One region of the Paraburkholderia sp. J11-2 genome, then DNA from elsewhere that is predicted to be linked to it. Evidence: riboswitches for the same ligand, from Rfam matches in the RefSeq annotation. Region 1 holds a riboswitch; the other holds the start of a gene.
The links. Region 1 has a riboswitch for manganese ahead of U5A57_RS22580 (TMEM165/GDT1 family protein). Riboswitches for the same ligand answer to the same signal wherever they lie in the genome.
Positions count from the first base shown of each region.

Region 2: it holds a riboswitch for manganese, as region 1 does, so the genes downstream of both, U5A57_RS36025 (sodium:calcium antiporter) here and U5A57_RS22580 (TMEM165/GDT1 family protein) in region 1, are expected to answer to the same signal.

Region 1 is NZ_CAJMYY010000016.1:59,776-67,419, forward strand. It holds gene U5A57_RS22570 (adenosine deaminase) at 1-1,071, shown strand, start outside; gene guaD (guanine deaminase) at 1,265-2,572, shown strand; yybP-ykoY riboswitch at 2,619-2,774, shown strand; gene U5A57_RS22580 (TMEM165/GDT1 family protein) at 2,867-3,439, shown strand; gene U5A57_RS22585 (DUF4136 domain-containing protein) at 3,445-4,131, opposite strand; gene pepN (aminopeptidase N) at 4,510-7,200, shown strand; gene U5A57_RS22595 (class 1 fructose-bisphosphatase) at 7,456-7,644, shown strand, end outside.
Region 2 is NZ_CAJMYY010000037.1:51,295-58,938, forward strand. It holds gene ugpB (sn-glycerol-3-phosphate ABC transporter substrate-binding protein UgpB) at 126-1,418, opposite strand; gene U5A57_RS36005 (VOC family protein) at 1,687-2,085, opposite strand; gene U5A57_RS36010 (methyltransferase domain-containing protein) at 2,133-2,816, opposite strand; gene U5A57_RS36015 (DUF4148 domain-containing protein) at 3,182-3,412, opposite strand; gene U5A57_RS36020 (porin) at 3,862-5,034, shown strand; yybP-ykoY riboswitch at 5,097-5,303, shown strand; gene U5A57_RS36025 (sodium:calcium antiporter) at 5,377-6,375, shown strand; gene U5A57_RS36030 (HPP family protein) at 6,393-7,481, opposite strand.

The DNA of each region.
Region 1 (7,644 bases):
ACGATCACGATCCCGGCCAACCCCGCCGCCAACACCGCCGCGAGCGCAACGGCACTCGTCGAAAAGGCCGCCAACGCGCCGAAGGCGGAGCTGCACATCCATATCGAAGGCTCGCTCGAACCCGAGCTGATCTTCGCGCTCGCACAGCGCAACAACGTGAAGCTCGCGTACGACTCGATCGACGCGCTGCGCGCCGCCTATGCGTTCACCGACCTGCAGTCGTTTCTCGACATCTACTACGCAGGCGCGAGCGTACTGCTCACGGAGCAGGACTTCTACGACATGACGATGGCGTACTGCGAGCGCGCGCTCGCCGACAATGTCGTGCACACCGAAATATTCTTCGACCCGCAAACGCATACCGAACGCGGCGTGCCGATCGAAACCGTGGTCGCGGGCATCGACCGCGCGCTCGCCGACGCCGAAAAGCGCGGCCTCACGAGCAAGCTGATCCTGTGCTTCCTGCGCCACCTGAGCGAAGCCGATGCGCTCGCCACCTTCGACGCCGCGCAGCCGCTTTTCGCGCGCCATGCGCGCCTGATCGGCGTGGGCCTCGACTCGTCCGAGCGCGGCCACCCGCCCTCGAAGTTCGAGCGCGTGTTCGAGAAAGCACGCGCGATGGGCCTGAAGCTCGTCGCGCACGCGGGCGAGGAAGGCCCGCCCTCGTACATCTACGAAGCGCTCGATCTGCTCAAGGTCGATCGCGTCGATCACGGCGTGCGCAGCATTGAAGATCCTGCGCTCGTCACGCGTCTGGCCGACACACGCGTGGCCCTGACCGTGTGCCCGCTTTCGAACACCAAACTGTGCGTGTTCGACGACATGACGCAGCACACGCTCAAGCAATTGCTCGACAAAGGCGTTGCGGTGACCGTCAATTCCGACGATCCCGCCTACTTCGGCGGCTACGTCAACGAGAACTACCGCGCCATCATCGAAGCGCTCAAGCTCGACGACGACGAGGTGTACACGATCCTGCGCAACGGCTTCGAGGCTTCGTTCGTGACGCCCGAAGAGCGCGCCGCGCTGATCGCGAAGCTCGACGCGAACTGGAAGCGCACAACGGCTTAAAGCGTGCACTAACGCGCGAACAAAAACGCGGACTCGTCCGCACAGCAAGCCCCAGCCCGGGCTGTCACACGAATCCGGTCCAGCGCGCGAGCGCCGGACCGTGGGCCCTCTCGCGCCTCGTTTTCAGGAGCGGCGCGCGACATGCGGGGCATGCATTGGACGAATACCTGAATTTATCGGAGACGAAGTTCCCATGACTCAATCGGCTTACCGCGCAAAACTGTTGACGTTCACCGGCGATCCCGCGCAATCGTCCGACGCCGCGGTCTTCAACGAAGACGGCGTCGTGATCGTTGAAGACGGCCACGTGCTCGCCTCGGGCGCGTGGTCCGCGCTCACGTCGCGCGTGAGCGAAGGCGCAACAGTCCATGACCTGCGCGACAAGCTGATCGTGCCGGGCTTCATCGACACGCACATCCACTATCCGCAGACGGACATGATCGCGTCGCCCGCGCCGGGCCTCCTGCCGTGGCTGGACACCTACACGTTCCCGACCGAGCGCGGCTTCGAAAACGAAGCGGTGGCGCAGGACACGGCGCGCTTTTTCGTCGATGAACTGCTCGCCTGCGGCACGACCACGGCGCTCGTGTATTGCACCGTGCACAAGCAGTCCGCCGATGCGCTCTTCACCGCGAGCGAAGCGAAGAACCTGCGCATGGTCGCGGGCAAGGTGCTGATGGACCGCCATTGCCCCGAGTTCCTGCGCGATACGCCGCAAACGGGCTACGACGACAGCGCCGAGCTGATCGAGCGCTGGCACAACCGCGGGCGCCAGATGTACGCGCTCACGCCGCGCTTTGCGCCCACCTCGACCGAAGCGCAGCTCGAAGCGTGCGGCGCGCTCGCGAAGGCGCACGGCGACATCTTCATCCAGAGCCATGTGGCTGAAAACCCGGATGAGGTGAAGTGGGTCAAGGAACTGTTCCCGGGTCATCGCAGCTACCTCGATGTGTACGATCACTACGGACTCCTGCGCAAGCGCGCGGTGTACGGCCACTGCATCTGGCTCGACGACGAAGACCGCCGCCGCATGGCGGACACCGGCACGGTTGCCGCGCACTGCCCGACCTCGAACCTGTTCCTCGGCAGCGGACTGTTCGACTTCGACAAGGCGGGCGCATCGTCGATGCCCGTGACGCTCGCCACCGACGTGGGCGGCGGCACCTCGTTCTCGATGCTGCAAACCATGAACGAGGCGCACAAGGTCGCGCGCATGGGCGGCCACCATCTCACGGCCACGCGCATGTTCTGGCTCGCGACAGCGGGCGCGGCCCACGCGCTCGATCTCGCCGACAAGATCGGCACGCTCGCGCCCGGCAGCGAAGCGGACTTCGTCGTGCTCGATGCGCAGTCCACGCCGCTGCTCGCGCGGCGTACGGCGCGCGCCGAATCGCTGGAAGAATTGCTGTTCGCGCTCGCCCTGCTCGGCGACGACCGCGCCGTGTTCGAGACGTACGCGGCGGGCAAACGCGTGCACAGCCGCGACGGCGCGCACCGCTGAAAGCCCCGCCCGGCGCGGGTTGCAGGGAAAACCTGCATGGTATAATCCGCGCCTCATTGGGGAGTAGCCGCCTCCGAATCGCGCCACAGTGCCGCAGCGCCGGTCTCAAGACCCCGCGCTTGCCGCGCGCGAATTCGCGGGGGCGTCCGTCAACAGACTTGGCCTGCGCGGCCATGGCGGACGCAGCCTTTATCCCGGGCCTGGCGAGACCGATGACCCATGACCGCCGCAACAGGGCCCGGCGGTGCGTGGGTCGTCGCTCGCACACACCACGGCCCGAGGATCCACCACAACGTGAACCAAGCTTTTCTGGTTTCCACCGGAGCCGTCGCGCTCGCCGAAATTGGCGACAAGACACAGCTGCTCTCGCTCGTGCTCGCGGCGCGCTACCGCAAACCCGTGCCGATCATTCTCGGCGTGCTCGTCGCCACGCTCGTCAACCACTCGGGCGCGGGCGCGCTCGGCACGTGGCTCGGCGCGCTCGTCACGCCCGGTGTGATGCGCTGGGCGCTCGCCGCCTCGTTTGTCGCCATGGGGCTGTGGATTCTCGTGCCGGACAAGCTCGAAGAAGGCGAAGCGAGCGGGAACCGCTCGCAGCTTGGCGTATTCGGCGCGACGGTCGTGACCTTCTTTCTCGCCGAGATGGGCGACAAGACGCAGATCGCCACCGTCGCGCTCGCCGCGCGCTTTCACGACTTCTTCGGCGTGGTGGCCGGCACGACGCTCGGCATGATGATCGCGAACGTGCCTGCAATCCTGCTCGGCGACCGCTTCGCCCACAAGCTGCCGACGAAGCTCGTGCATGCGATTGCGGCGGTGCTGTTCGTCGTGCTCGGCGTGCTCGCGATTCTGGGCGTGGGGTTCTGACGGGCCTATTTGGCGGGCGCAGCTGCGGCACCCTGCGCCGCTGCAGGCGAGGCCGCACTGGTCTCGTTCGGTGCGCCGCCGCCCTTGCCTAGCGGAATCTTGACCTCCGTCACGGTGCCGTTAGCTAGAGGGAAATTTCCCAGCGCGCTCTGCACGAGAAAGGGCATCACGCGCACGAGCGACGGATCGTCGCCGGAAGTGCGCGCAGTCACGTTGTAGACCTCCTTGCCGCTCGCCCTTTCGGTGATGCGAATGCCGAGCGCATGCGAATACACCGGATAGGTCTGGTTCACGTAGGCGGGCTGATACGGTCCCCACGCGCCCCACGGATTCCAGGGGCCCCAGTACGGGCCCGGCCAGGGGTTGTAGAACACGGGCTGCGCAACCGTCACCGTGTCGGTGCGGCTGCCGTAAGCGAGCCCCACGAGGTAGTGCGCCTGCGGTTCGGCCACGAGGCGGAACGCATGCGAAGCGAGCCCGTTGGCGACGAACTGCTCGTAGGTGCTCTGCTCGATGCTCTGGCTCTGCTCGGCGCTGCGTGTGAACGCAAAGGTGCGCGTGGCGTCGCTGCCGCCGTCCCATGCGGAGAAAGCGGTCACCTGGCTCGTCACGTAAGTCGTGCAGCCGGAGAGCGTGAGTGCGAGCGCCGCCAGCATCAGTAGGGCGCGGCGGGTCCATCGGTCGTGCATCATGGTCTTCTCGTCTTCATTCAGTTGGAAAGGTGCAGTCGTGGGGGCCGCTCTCTCCGATACGAACTTTGCGCCGCGCTTATTCCCTGTTGGTGCCCTGTCCGGTCCGTGCGCGCTTCACGCCGGTCGTGTCCTGTCTTGTGGCCCGCTTTGTAGTCTGTCACCGCGCGGCAGGGCCTGATCATACTGACTCGCGGCGCAGCGCGAAAGTTCGCGGGCCGAGCCCTGACGGACAAAGCGGCCCGAGCCTTTGTACAATGGGGCGAACCGCCGTGCTCCCGCGACGGCAGGCAGCGCCCTGCGGGCGCCCACGCCGCCGCGGCCGGCCAATCCGATCCACACGATCGATCCACACCGATCCGACACGCCCCTATCCAGACCATGTCCGATACTGCCACGCCCACCGTGATCCGCCGCGAAGACTACGCACCGCCCGCGTTTCTGATCGATACCGTCGACCTCGAATTCGACCTCGCGCCCGAGCGCACGGTCGTCAAGAGCACGTTGCGCGTGCGGCGCAATCCCGACGCGCAACCCACCGCGCATCTCGAACTCATGGGCGAGCAGCTCGAATTCATCGGCGCGGCGATCGACGGCAAACCGTACGCGAACGTGCGCACGCACGAGCACGGCCTCACGGTCGAGAACGTGCCCGAGGCGTTCGAGCTCACGCTCACCGGCGCGTGCGACCCGGCCGCCAACACCACGCTCTCGGGCCTTTACGTGTCGAGCGGCAACTTCTTCACGCAGTGCGAGGCCGAGGGCTTTCGCCGCATCACCTGGTTCCTCGACCGCCCCGACGTGATGGCGACCTACACGGTCACGCTGCGCGCCGACAAGCTCGCCTACCCGGTATTGCTCTCGAATGGCAACCTGATCGCGCAAGGCGACCTGGCCGACGGCCGTCACTATGCGAAATGGGAAGACCCGTTCCGCAAGCCGAGCTACCTGTTCGCGCTCGTGGCGGGCAAGCTCGTGGCGCTGGAAGAACGCATCCAGAGCCGCTCGGGCAAGGAAAAGCTGCTGCAGGTGTGGGTCGAGCCGCACGATCTCGACAAGACGCGCCACGCCATGGACTCGCTCATCCACTCGATCCACTGGGACGAGCAGCGCTTTGGGCTCGAACTCGACCTCGACCGCTTCATGATCGTTGCCGTGAGCGACTTCAACATGGGCGCGATGGAGAACAAGGGGCTCAACATCTTCAATACGAAGTACGTGCTCGCCAATCCCGAAACGGCCACCGATGTCGACTTCGCAAACATCGAAGCCGTGGTCGGCCATGAGTACTTTCACAACTGGACCGGCAACCGCGTGACCTGCCGCGACTGGTTCCAGCTGAGCCTGAAGGAAGGCCTCACGGTGTTCCGCGACCAGGAATTCTCGGCGGCGATGTCGGGCGGCGATGAAAACGAAGCTGCGCGCGCGACCAAGCGTATCGAGGACGTGCGCGTGCTGCGCCAGATGCAGTTCGCCGAAGACGCGGGCCCGATGGCGCACCCGGTGCGACCGGAGAGCTACGTCGAGATCAACAACTTCTACACGATGACCGTCTACGAGAAAGGCTCGGAAGTCGTGCGGATGTATCAAACGCTGCTCGGTCGCGACGGCTTCCGCAAGGGCATGGACCTGTACTTCCAGCGCCACGACGGCCAGGCCGTGACCTGCGACGACTTCCGCCACGCGATGGCCGACGCCAATGGCCGCGACCTCGCGCAGTTCGAGCGCTGGTACAGCCAGGCGGGCACGCCGCGTGTGAGCGTGACGACGAGCTACGACGAAGGCACGCGCTGCTACAGCGTGACGCTCACGCAGGGCTACGCCAACGGCTCGCCCGCCGCGCGCGAAACGCAAAAGGGCCCGCTGCACATTCCGTTTGCAATCGGCCTGATCGGCCCGGACGGCGCGGACCTGCCGCTGCGCCTCGAAGGCGAAGCCGCCGCGCACGGCACGACGCGCGTGCTGGAGCTGACCGACACGCAGCAGACCTTCACGTTCGCCGATGTGATGGCCAAGCCCCTGCCCTCGCTGCTGCGCAACTTCTCGGCGCCGGTCATCGTCGATTACGACTATGGCAATGACGAACTCGCTTTCCTGCTCGCGCACGACAGCGACGCGTTCAACCGCTGGGAAGCGGGCCAGCGCCTCGCGACGCGCGAACTGCTCGCGCTTGCTGCTCGCGCCGCCGCGGGCCAGCCGCTCGAAATCAACAGCGCGCTCGTCGATGCGTTCCGCCGCGTGCTGACCGACGAATCGCTCTCGCCGTCGTTCCGCGAGCTTGCGCTCATGCTGCCTTCGGAAACCTATCTTGCCGAGCAGATGGCCGAATCCGACCCGGCCGCCGTGCACGCGGCGCGCCAGTTCGTGCGCAAGCAACTGGCAACCGCACTGCAACGCGAGTGGCTCGCGGCCTATGAGCGCAATGTCACGCCGGGCGCGTACGAGCCGACGCCCGAGGCGGCCGGACACCGCGGTTTGAAGAACCTTGCGCTGTCCTATCTCTCGGAACTCGACGATGCCGCACAGGCGGTGCGCCTCGCCACGGCGCAATATGACGCGGCGAACAACATGACCGATCGTTCGGCGGCGCTTTCCGCACTGTTGAACGTGCAGGCGGCCGGCGGCGGCGACGTCGCGCGCAAGGCGCTCGAAGACTTCTATGTGCGCTTCGAGAAGGAACCGCTCGTCATCGACAAATGGTTCGCATTGCAGGCCACGCAACGGGGCACGGCGCAACGCCCGACCATCGAGACGGTGCGCGCGCTCATGGGTCACCCGGCGTTCAACATCAAGAACCCCAATCGCGCCCGCTCGCTGATCTTCAGCTTCTGCGCCGCGAACCCCGCGCAGTTCCACGCCGCCGACGGCTCGGGCTACGCGTTCTGGGCCGACCAGGTGATCGCGCTCGACGCACTCAATCCGCAGGTCGCGGCGCGTCTCGCTCGCAATCTCGAACTGTGGCGCCGCTTCACGCCCGCACTGCGTGACGCGATGCGCGCGGCGCTGGAGCGTGTAGCCGCTGAAGCCAAATCGCGCGACGTGCGCGAGATCGTCGAAAAAGCGCTGGCTTGATCAGACGAAACGAGGCGCAACGCGCGGTGCCTGATCCGCACCGCGCGCCAACCCACGAACCGGCCTTAGGCCGGTTTTTTTGCGCATTTTTTTCGTGATTATTTTCAGCGGCGCGACTACACCCGCCACCGGGCGAAAAGCCGCACCAGCAAGCCGGGCCGCGCCCCGGCGCTTTATTTTGCGCGGCTGTGCGACGGGCGGTCACAGTCGAGCGGGTAGAATTGCGCTATTCCCAAGCGTATCCGGAGTACTGCAATGGCTTTGCAACGTCGCACCACCCTCACCAAGTACCTGATCGAGCAGCAGCGCCAGCACAGCAACCTGCCCGCCGATCTGCGTCTTTTGATCGAAGTCGTCGCGCGCGCGTGCAAGGCGATCAGCTTCAACGTCAGCAAGGGCGCGCTTGGCGACGCGCTCGGCACGGCCGGCAGCGAGAACGTCCAG
Region 2 (7,644 bases), on a different contig from region 1:
CTAACGCCGCGCCAAAAAGCAAAGCGCCCCAAAAGGCGGGACTGAAGTCCGCCGTTTGGGGCGCTGCGCGACGCCTCGCGCGAAGGCACCGCATCACATCACTTCAACTCACGAGCCCACGCGCCTCAGTTCGCCGCCTGCTGCTCGAAGCGCCGGAGCAGTTCGTTGCCGCGCGAATTGGCCGAGTCGAGCGCCTGTTGCGGCGTCTTGGCGCCCGTCCACACCTGTTCGAGTTCTTCGTCGACGACCGTGCGGATCTGCGGCATGTTGCCAAGGCGCAGGCCCTTGGTCCACGGCAGCGGCGGCTTGTTGAGCATCTGCTTCGTGGCCGTGTCGGCGCCCGGGTGCGACGCGTAGAAGCCTTGTTGCTGCGTGAGTTCGTAGGCGGCCTTCGTAACCGGCAGATAGCCCGTGTCCTGATGCCATTTCGCGGCCACGGCCGGCGAGCTCAGATACGCGAGGAACTTCGCCACGCCCTTGTAGACCTCCGGATTCTTGCCGCCCAGCACCCACAGGCTCGCCCCGCCGATGATGGCGTTCTGCGGCGCGCCCTTCACGCTCGGGTCATACGGCATCATGCCAGTGCCGAACTTGAACTTCGCATATTGCTGGACGTTCGCGAGCGCACCGGACGATCCCATCATGATCCCGCAGTCGCCGCTATAGAACTTGGCGTTGGCCTCGTCCTTGCGCCCCACGTACGTGAACGTACCCTGCTTCGCCATGTCCTGCAGGAAGGCGATATGCGCGACCTGCAGCGGCTTGTTGATTTCGAGCTGTGCGTCGAGGCCGTCGAAGCCGTTGTTGCGCGTCGCGATCGGCGCGCCATGCCACGCGCTGTAGTTCTCGATCTGGATCCAGCCCTGCCAGCCCGTGGTGAACCCGCAGCTCATGCCCGAGGCCTTGAGCTTCGCGGCAGCCGCAGCGACTTCGGGCCAGGTCTTCGGCGGCGCGTCGGGAAGGCCGGCCTTCTTGAAGGCGTCGCGGTTGTAGTAGAGCACTGGCGTCGAGCTGTTGAATGGCATCGACACGAGATGGCCCGTCTTCGCGTCGCTGTAGTAACTCGCGATCGTCGGCACGAAGCCCTTTTCGTCGAGCGGCACGCCGGCGGTCTTCATCACGTCGTACACGGGCAGCACGGCCTTCTTCGCGTTCATCATCGTGGCGGTGCCGACTTCGTACACCTGCAGGATGGCGGGCGCGTCGCCGCTGCGATAGGCCGCGATGCCGGCAGCGAGCGTCTGGTCGTAGGTGCCCTTGAAGACGGGCACGATCTTGTATTCGCTCTGCGACGCGTTGAACTGCTGCGCGATCTCATTCACGCGCTGGCCGAGTTCGGACTCCATGGCGTGCCAGAACTGGATTTCGGTGGCGGCATGCGCGGCTTGTGCGCTGCCGGCCAGCACCACAGCGGCCATCAGCGTGCGCAAGCGGCCACGCGAACCTGCGCGTTGTATCTCGTGCTTTTTCATCTGGGTCTTCTTCCTGTTATTGATCGTTGTCCCGGCAAATGCGCGCGATGACACGCGGCCCGGGACTTTGGTTCAGGACTTCGATTTTCGACTTCGATACACCGGGCCGCCCACCGGCGCTCGCTCACGCGCGCGCACGGCACCCTCGGCCCAAGGCAGGGCAAGGGTAGCACAGCGAATGGGACGCCCGTGTGATGGCGCGTGCGGCAGCGTGTCAGCTGCCCACGGGATCGTGGCAACAGACGCAGAGCTTGTTGCCTTCAGGATCGCGAAAGTACGCGCCGTAGTAGTTCGGGTGATAGTGAGGACGCAGGTCCGGCGCGCCCTCGTCGGAGCCGCCGTGTGCGAGCGCGGCGGCATAAGCGGCGTCGACTGCCGCGCGTGAAGGCGCGAGCAGCGCGATCATCTGGCCGTTGCCGGGCTGCGCGGGGTTGCCGTCCCACGGCCGGCCCACCAGGAAGAGCGGGCGCGGCACGCCCGGTTCCATCCAGCCTGCCCAGGGGTAGTCGGGCTCACTGAATTTCAACTCGAAGCCCAGCGCCTTCATGAGTGGGGAATAGAACGCAAATGCCTGCTCAAAATCGTTCACGCCGGTATAGACGTGAGACATCATCGCCATCGTCTCTGCCTCCTGGTTTGCGGCCCCGCTCGGGGGCGGTGTCAGCCGCGCCGTTGCGCCTCGAACAGCACTGAAGCGGGTTTGCCGCTGCGCGGGTCGAGCGGTTCGCGCAGCGCACGCAGGGCGAGGCCGCTCGCATCGAGCAACGCGATCCAGCTTTCCAGCGTGCGAAAGTACCACGGCGGCGCGTCGCGAAACGCAGGGCCGAACCCGGCCCACGATCCGGCGCGCCAGCCATCGACATAAGGTTCATCGCCGCATGCCATAAGCGGATGCAGCGTCTGCACGATGAGCGTGCCGTGCGGCTCCAGCAACGCGGGCACCGCGCGCAGCAGATCATCCACGCAGGTCGCGCCAATGAGCGAAAAATTGCACACCACCGCATCGGCGCGGCAGTCCAGCGCACCTTGCGCGATCTGCTCGTAGGTTAGCAGACGGCAGTCCGCGAGCCCCGCCTCACGCGCGGCCTCCACGAGTGCCGGCACCGCGTCCACGCCTGTGACCGCGACGCCGCGGCGCGCGAGCGCCAGCGCGAGCCAGCCTTCGCCGCAGCCGAGATCGATCACGCGGCGCGGCGAGCGCGCAAGCACGGCGTCGAGCACGGCTGCATCCGTCGCGAGGCGCCGGCTCGCGATCTCGCCGCCGCGCACGGCAGCGATCCAGGGCGTCGCGTTGCGCTGCCACGATGCGAGAACTTCGGCGTCGGTGCGGATATCGCGATTCATGGGTTTCCTGGTCAGCGCGGATGGCGGATGTGCCGCGCAAACGCGTATTATGCGCGCCGCTGGAAGCCCGTAGCGGCGCGCGAACACGACAGCGAAAAGACCCGCCGCGAGAACTACGAACCGAAGAACGGCACGCAAAAGCCGGCCGGCCCGACGCAATCGCCGGGGCCGTTGGGCTGCGGATGCAGGTTCGCGCATCCGGAGAAGGCCGCAGCGACCGTAACGCACAGCGCGGCGCGCAATACATAAGAAAGAACGCGTGATTTCATGAACGGGATGGGGTGAGCCGACATTGACTGGCCGCGGTGCGAAGTTCCGTCACGACGCGCGGCCAGTTTCGCCGCGACGCAATTGCGCAAGCGGCGTCAGTGATGCGCGTACAGCGTTCGATCGAGCGTCTGGAGTTGTCCGTCGCGCTCGGCGTGCACGAGTTCGTGGCGCACCTGTGCGCGCGTGACCGGCGCGTCGGTCTGGGGAACTTGTGCGCTCGCCAACTGCTGCGCGGGTGCTTGTGGTGCGCTCGCCGCCTGTGCATGCGCAAGCGCCGATATCGACAGCATGATTGCGACGCACACGCCGCTCTGGAATATCTTCACCTCGTTTCTCCTGTGCGGCCTCGCGGCCGGGGTCATCGGTCAGGGCCGCAAGCGTTGAGCGCTCCGGCATCGAGTCGCGTTGCGGCTCTTGAGGCAAGGATAGAGGCGCGACTTTCGCCAAACATCCGCACGAAAATGAAGAAATATTTAACCAGAGATCTGCCAATACCGGCTTCGAAATTTATTTAGGCATTCTCATCAATCACAGAAACTTGCCGCGAAAAAACAACGCCGGTACACGCCACGGCCTTGTGATGCCGAACTGACGGTGCATTGGCGCTCATGCGCTTTCTGAAACTCAGTCTTTCCGTTTTTAAAATTCGTCCATGCAGGGCGATACGCATAATCGCCGCTGAATTTCGGGGCGCCGGCCCGCATCGTGTCTTCACGTGCCTTCGCGCGCAGCGAATTCACTCTCACCTACGCCACTCATCAACGAAGATCATTCAATGAAAAAAACCGCTCTCGCCGCCGCCTTTACGCTGGCAACCTTCGCCTCCATCGCCCACGCGCAAAGCAGCGTGACGCTCTACGGCTCGCTCGACACCTCCGTTGCCTGGTTCGGCAACCAGCAAGGCAAGAACGGCTCGGGCGGCACGTTCCAGATGATGTCCGGCAACCTGTCGCCTAACCTCTGGGGCCTGCGCGGCACTGAGGATCTCGGCAACGGCCTTTCGGCGATCTTCAAGCTCGAAAGCGGCTTCAATATCGACAACGGCAAGCAGAACCAGGGTGGTCGTCTCTTCGGCCGCACGGCGATGGTCGGCCTGAATTCGAACACCGCCGGCGCCGTCACGCTCGGCCGCCAGTACGATCCGCTCATCGACTTGCTGCAACCGCTCACCAACGACGGCGCATTCGGGTCCGCGTTCGCCACGCCGGGCGACATGGACAACTACGACAACAGCTACCGCACGAGCAACTCGATCAAGTACGCGAGCCCTAACATCGGGGGCCTGCAAATGAGCGCGATGTACGCGTTCGGCGGCCAGCCCGGCAGCACCGGCGCGGGACAGACATGGGCCGTGGCGGCCGCTTACAACCATGGTCCGTTCGGCTTCGGTGCGGGCTACTTCAAGGCCAACAGCAACGGCGGCACGGCCGCGACGTTCGACGGCCTGAATCCGAACACCGATGTGAACGTGGATTCCACCGCCATTACGGGCGGCTTCGTCTCCGCGAACTCGCTGCAGATCATTCGTGCAGCCGGCGACTACACGTACGGGCCGGTAACGGCAGGTCTCGCGTACAGCAACGTTGAGTACGCGAACTATCAGAGCGCGGCCGGCGCGAACAGCAACACGAAGTTCAACACGGGCCAGGCCTTCATCAACTATCAGGTCACGCCGGTCGCGCTCGTGGGCTTCGGCTACAACTACACGAAGGGTCACGGCAACGGCGTAGACGCGAGCTACAACCAGTTCAGCCTCGGCGGCGACTATTTCCTCTCCAAACGCACCGACATCTACGTGCTCGCGGGCTACCAGAAGGCTTCGGGCAAGACGATCGATGCGGGGACGGGCGAACTCGTCAACGCGGTCGCCTCGTTCGGCGACTTCGGCAACGATGCGACCAACGACAAGCAGGCCATGGCGATGGTCGGCCTGCGTCACAAGTTCTAATTCGCATCGAGCGGCGAGTGCGCCGGAAAATCGCTCGCCGCCATGAACTTCGGCTATAATCGCCCCCTGTCTTAGGGGAGTAGTCTGCAACGCCAACCTGGGCGTTGCGCCGCCGTCAACATAATTGGTGCCCCTGCACCATGGCGTCGGCAGCCGTATTGCGAGTGACTGCAGCGAATCGCTGCAAAGCGCGGCCTGACGAGACCTATGACGTTTTCCCTTTCACCCGGGCCGGGCGAAGGGAAGCGTCATGGTTTCGGTGCCCGGCTCGCACAATACGGCAATAACAATGACTCGTCTCGCCCCGCATCACCTTCTCATTTGCGCCACGGAGCGTTCGTCATGATCTTGACGTTCGCCCTGCTCGTTGCCTCGGCCGGCATCATCTACTTGTCCTGCGAGACCTTCGTCAATAGCGTCGAGTGGCTCGGTCAAAAGCTCAAGGTCACGCAGACCGCCACCGGCACGATCCTCGCCGCGTTCGGCACGGCGTTGCCCGAGAGCGTGGTCACGCTCGTTGCGGTCGCTTTCGGTGGGGACCCCGCACACAAGGAAATTGGCGTGGGCGCCGCGATTGGCGGGCCGCTCGCGCTCAGCACAATCGCCTATGCCGTAGTGGGCGTCGCACTGCTCGCCACCGCGAAACGCGTGGGCCGCGAGCGCGCTACCACCGTCGATGTGAATACGCGCCGCCTGCGCCGCGACCAGCTCTGGTTCCTTGCGATCTTCGTCGCGAAGATCGCGCTCGGGCTCGTGCTGTTCAGCTTCAAGCCGCTGCTGGGCATCGCGTTTCTCGCGGCCTACGCGTTCTACTGCTGGAAGGAGCTTTCCGCCGAAGACAGCGGCGAAGTGGAAGGCGATCTCGAGCCGCTCAAGCTGCGCCCACACGACGAGAATCCGGCCATGGTGTGGATTCTGCTGCAGACGCTCGGTGCGCTCGCGGTGATCTTCGCGGCCTCGCATCTGTTTGTGCAGCAGATCAGCGCCGTGGGGCCGTGGCTCGGCCTGAGCCCGCAGTTGACCGCCGTGTTGTTCAGCCCGATCGCAACCGAACTGCCCGAGATCATGAACGCGATCATCTGGGTGCGTCAGGGCAAGGAGCGCCTCGCGCTTGCGAACATCAGCGGCGCGATGATGATTCAGGCCACGATTCCCACGGCGTTCGGCCTCTTCTTCACGCCGTGGCATCTCGGCACGCCTTCGATTCTTGCGGCCGTGACGACCATGGTCGCCATTCTGTTTCTGCAGTGGGCGTTTCGTGCGCCGAAGGTGCGCAGCCGTCAGCTCACGCATGTCGGCTGGCTCTATGTGGTGTTCGCGGCGTTGCTGTTCGTGGTTTGACGCGGTTCTGAGCTACCTCAGGCCGCAGCGGCGGCCTGGGCGGCGCCCGCATGGTGATGAAGCCAGCGGATCATGTCCGAATGCCTGACCACGCCAACGAGCCGCCTCGCGTCGTCCATGACGGGAATGTCGTGATAGGCGTGCTCGATGAAGATCGGCACCAGATGCGCGAGCGGCGTGGCCCGATGGACCGCGTGCACGCCGGCCGCCATCACCGCCTCGACCGTTTCCTCCACGCGCGCCGACTCGCGCAGCACCGCGCGGCGCAGTGCATTCCAGAATCGCTCGATGCCGGCCGCCTGCACGAGATCGCCGAGCGCGTGATGCGTGACGACGCCAACCACGCGGTCCATGGCGTCGACCACCGGCAGCGTCGAAGCGCCGTGGCGGCGGAACATGTCGTGCGCCGCCCGCGCCCCCATTGTTGCGGGCACAGCGGGACAGCCAATCGACATGATTTCCTCACAAGTTAGTTGTTCGAACGATTTTTGCGGAACGTTCAGCGGCTGCAATCGATGTTGCGAGAGCGCAGCAAGCGGCATGGCAGCGGCTTGCTGCGGAGCACGAAACGCGGCGCGCGGATAGCGGTGTCCGGTCAGCGCGTGGAAGGCGAGCGCAGCGCTCAGCAAGGCGAAGGACTGGAACGCGATCGGCGCAAGCACGAAGTGAAAGCCGAGTGCGTGCACAGCGGGACCGCCGAGCACGGCCGTGAGCGCGACCGCGCCTGAAGGCGGATGTACGCAGCGGCACAGGAACATCGCGCAGATCGCGAGCGCCACGGCGACGGAAGCCGCCGCGACGGGCGACGCGATCCATTGCGCGCACGCCACGCCCACCAGCGCGGAGACGAAGTTGCCGCCAAGAATCGACCACGGCTGCGCCAGCGGGCTGTCCGACGCGCCGAAGAGCAGCACCGCGGAGGCGCCCATGGGCGCCACGAGCAACGGAATATCGCCCGCCGCGCCGAATATCAAATGGGTTGCGAGCCCAGCGAACGCGATGCCGATCATCGCCCCGCCGCAGCGCCTCACGCGTTCGCGCCACGGCGGCGCAGCCGGGTTGGGCACGAAACTCGTCAGCCATTCGGTGAGCGTGGCGCGGGTCATAGCGGGGCTTGCTGGTCGGTATGTCAGCCAGAATACCGACGCCCGCCGAATATCAACAATTGATATTTCTGAGCGCATATATAATTCATTCTGTATGCATGTTTGGAGCCGCCACGTCGCTCAGTGTGCCTTTGCGCTAACCTCAGAGGGCTTGCGGGCTGCC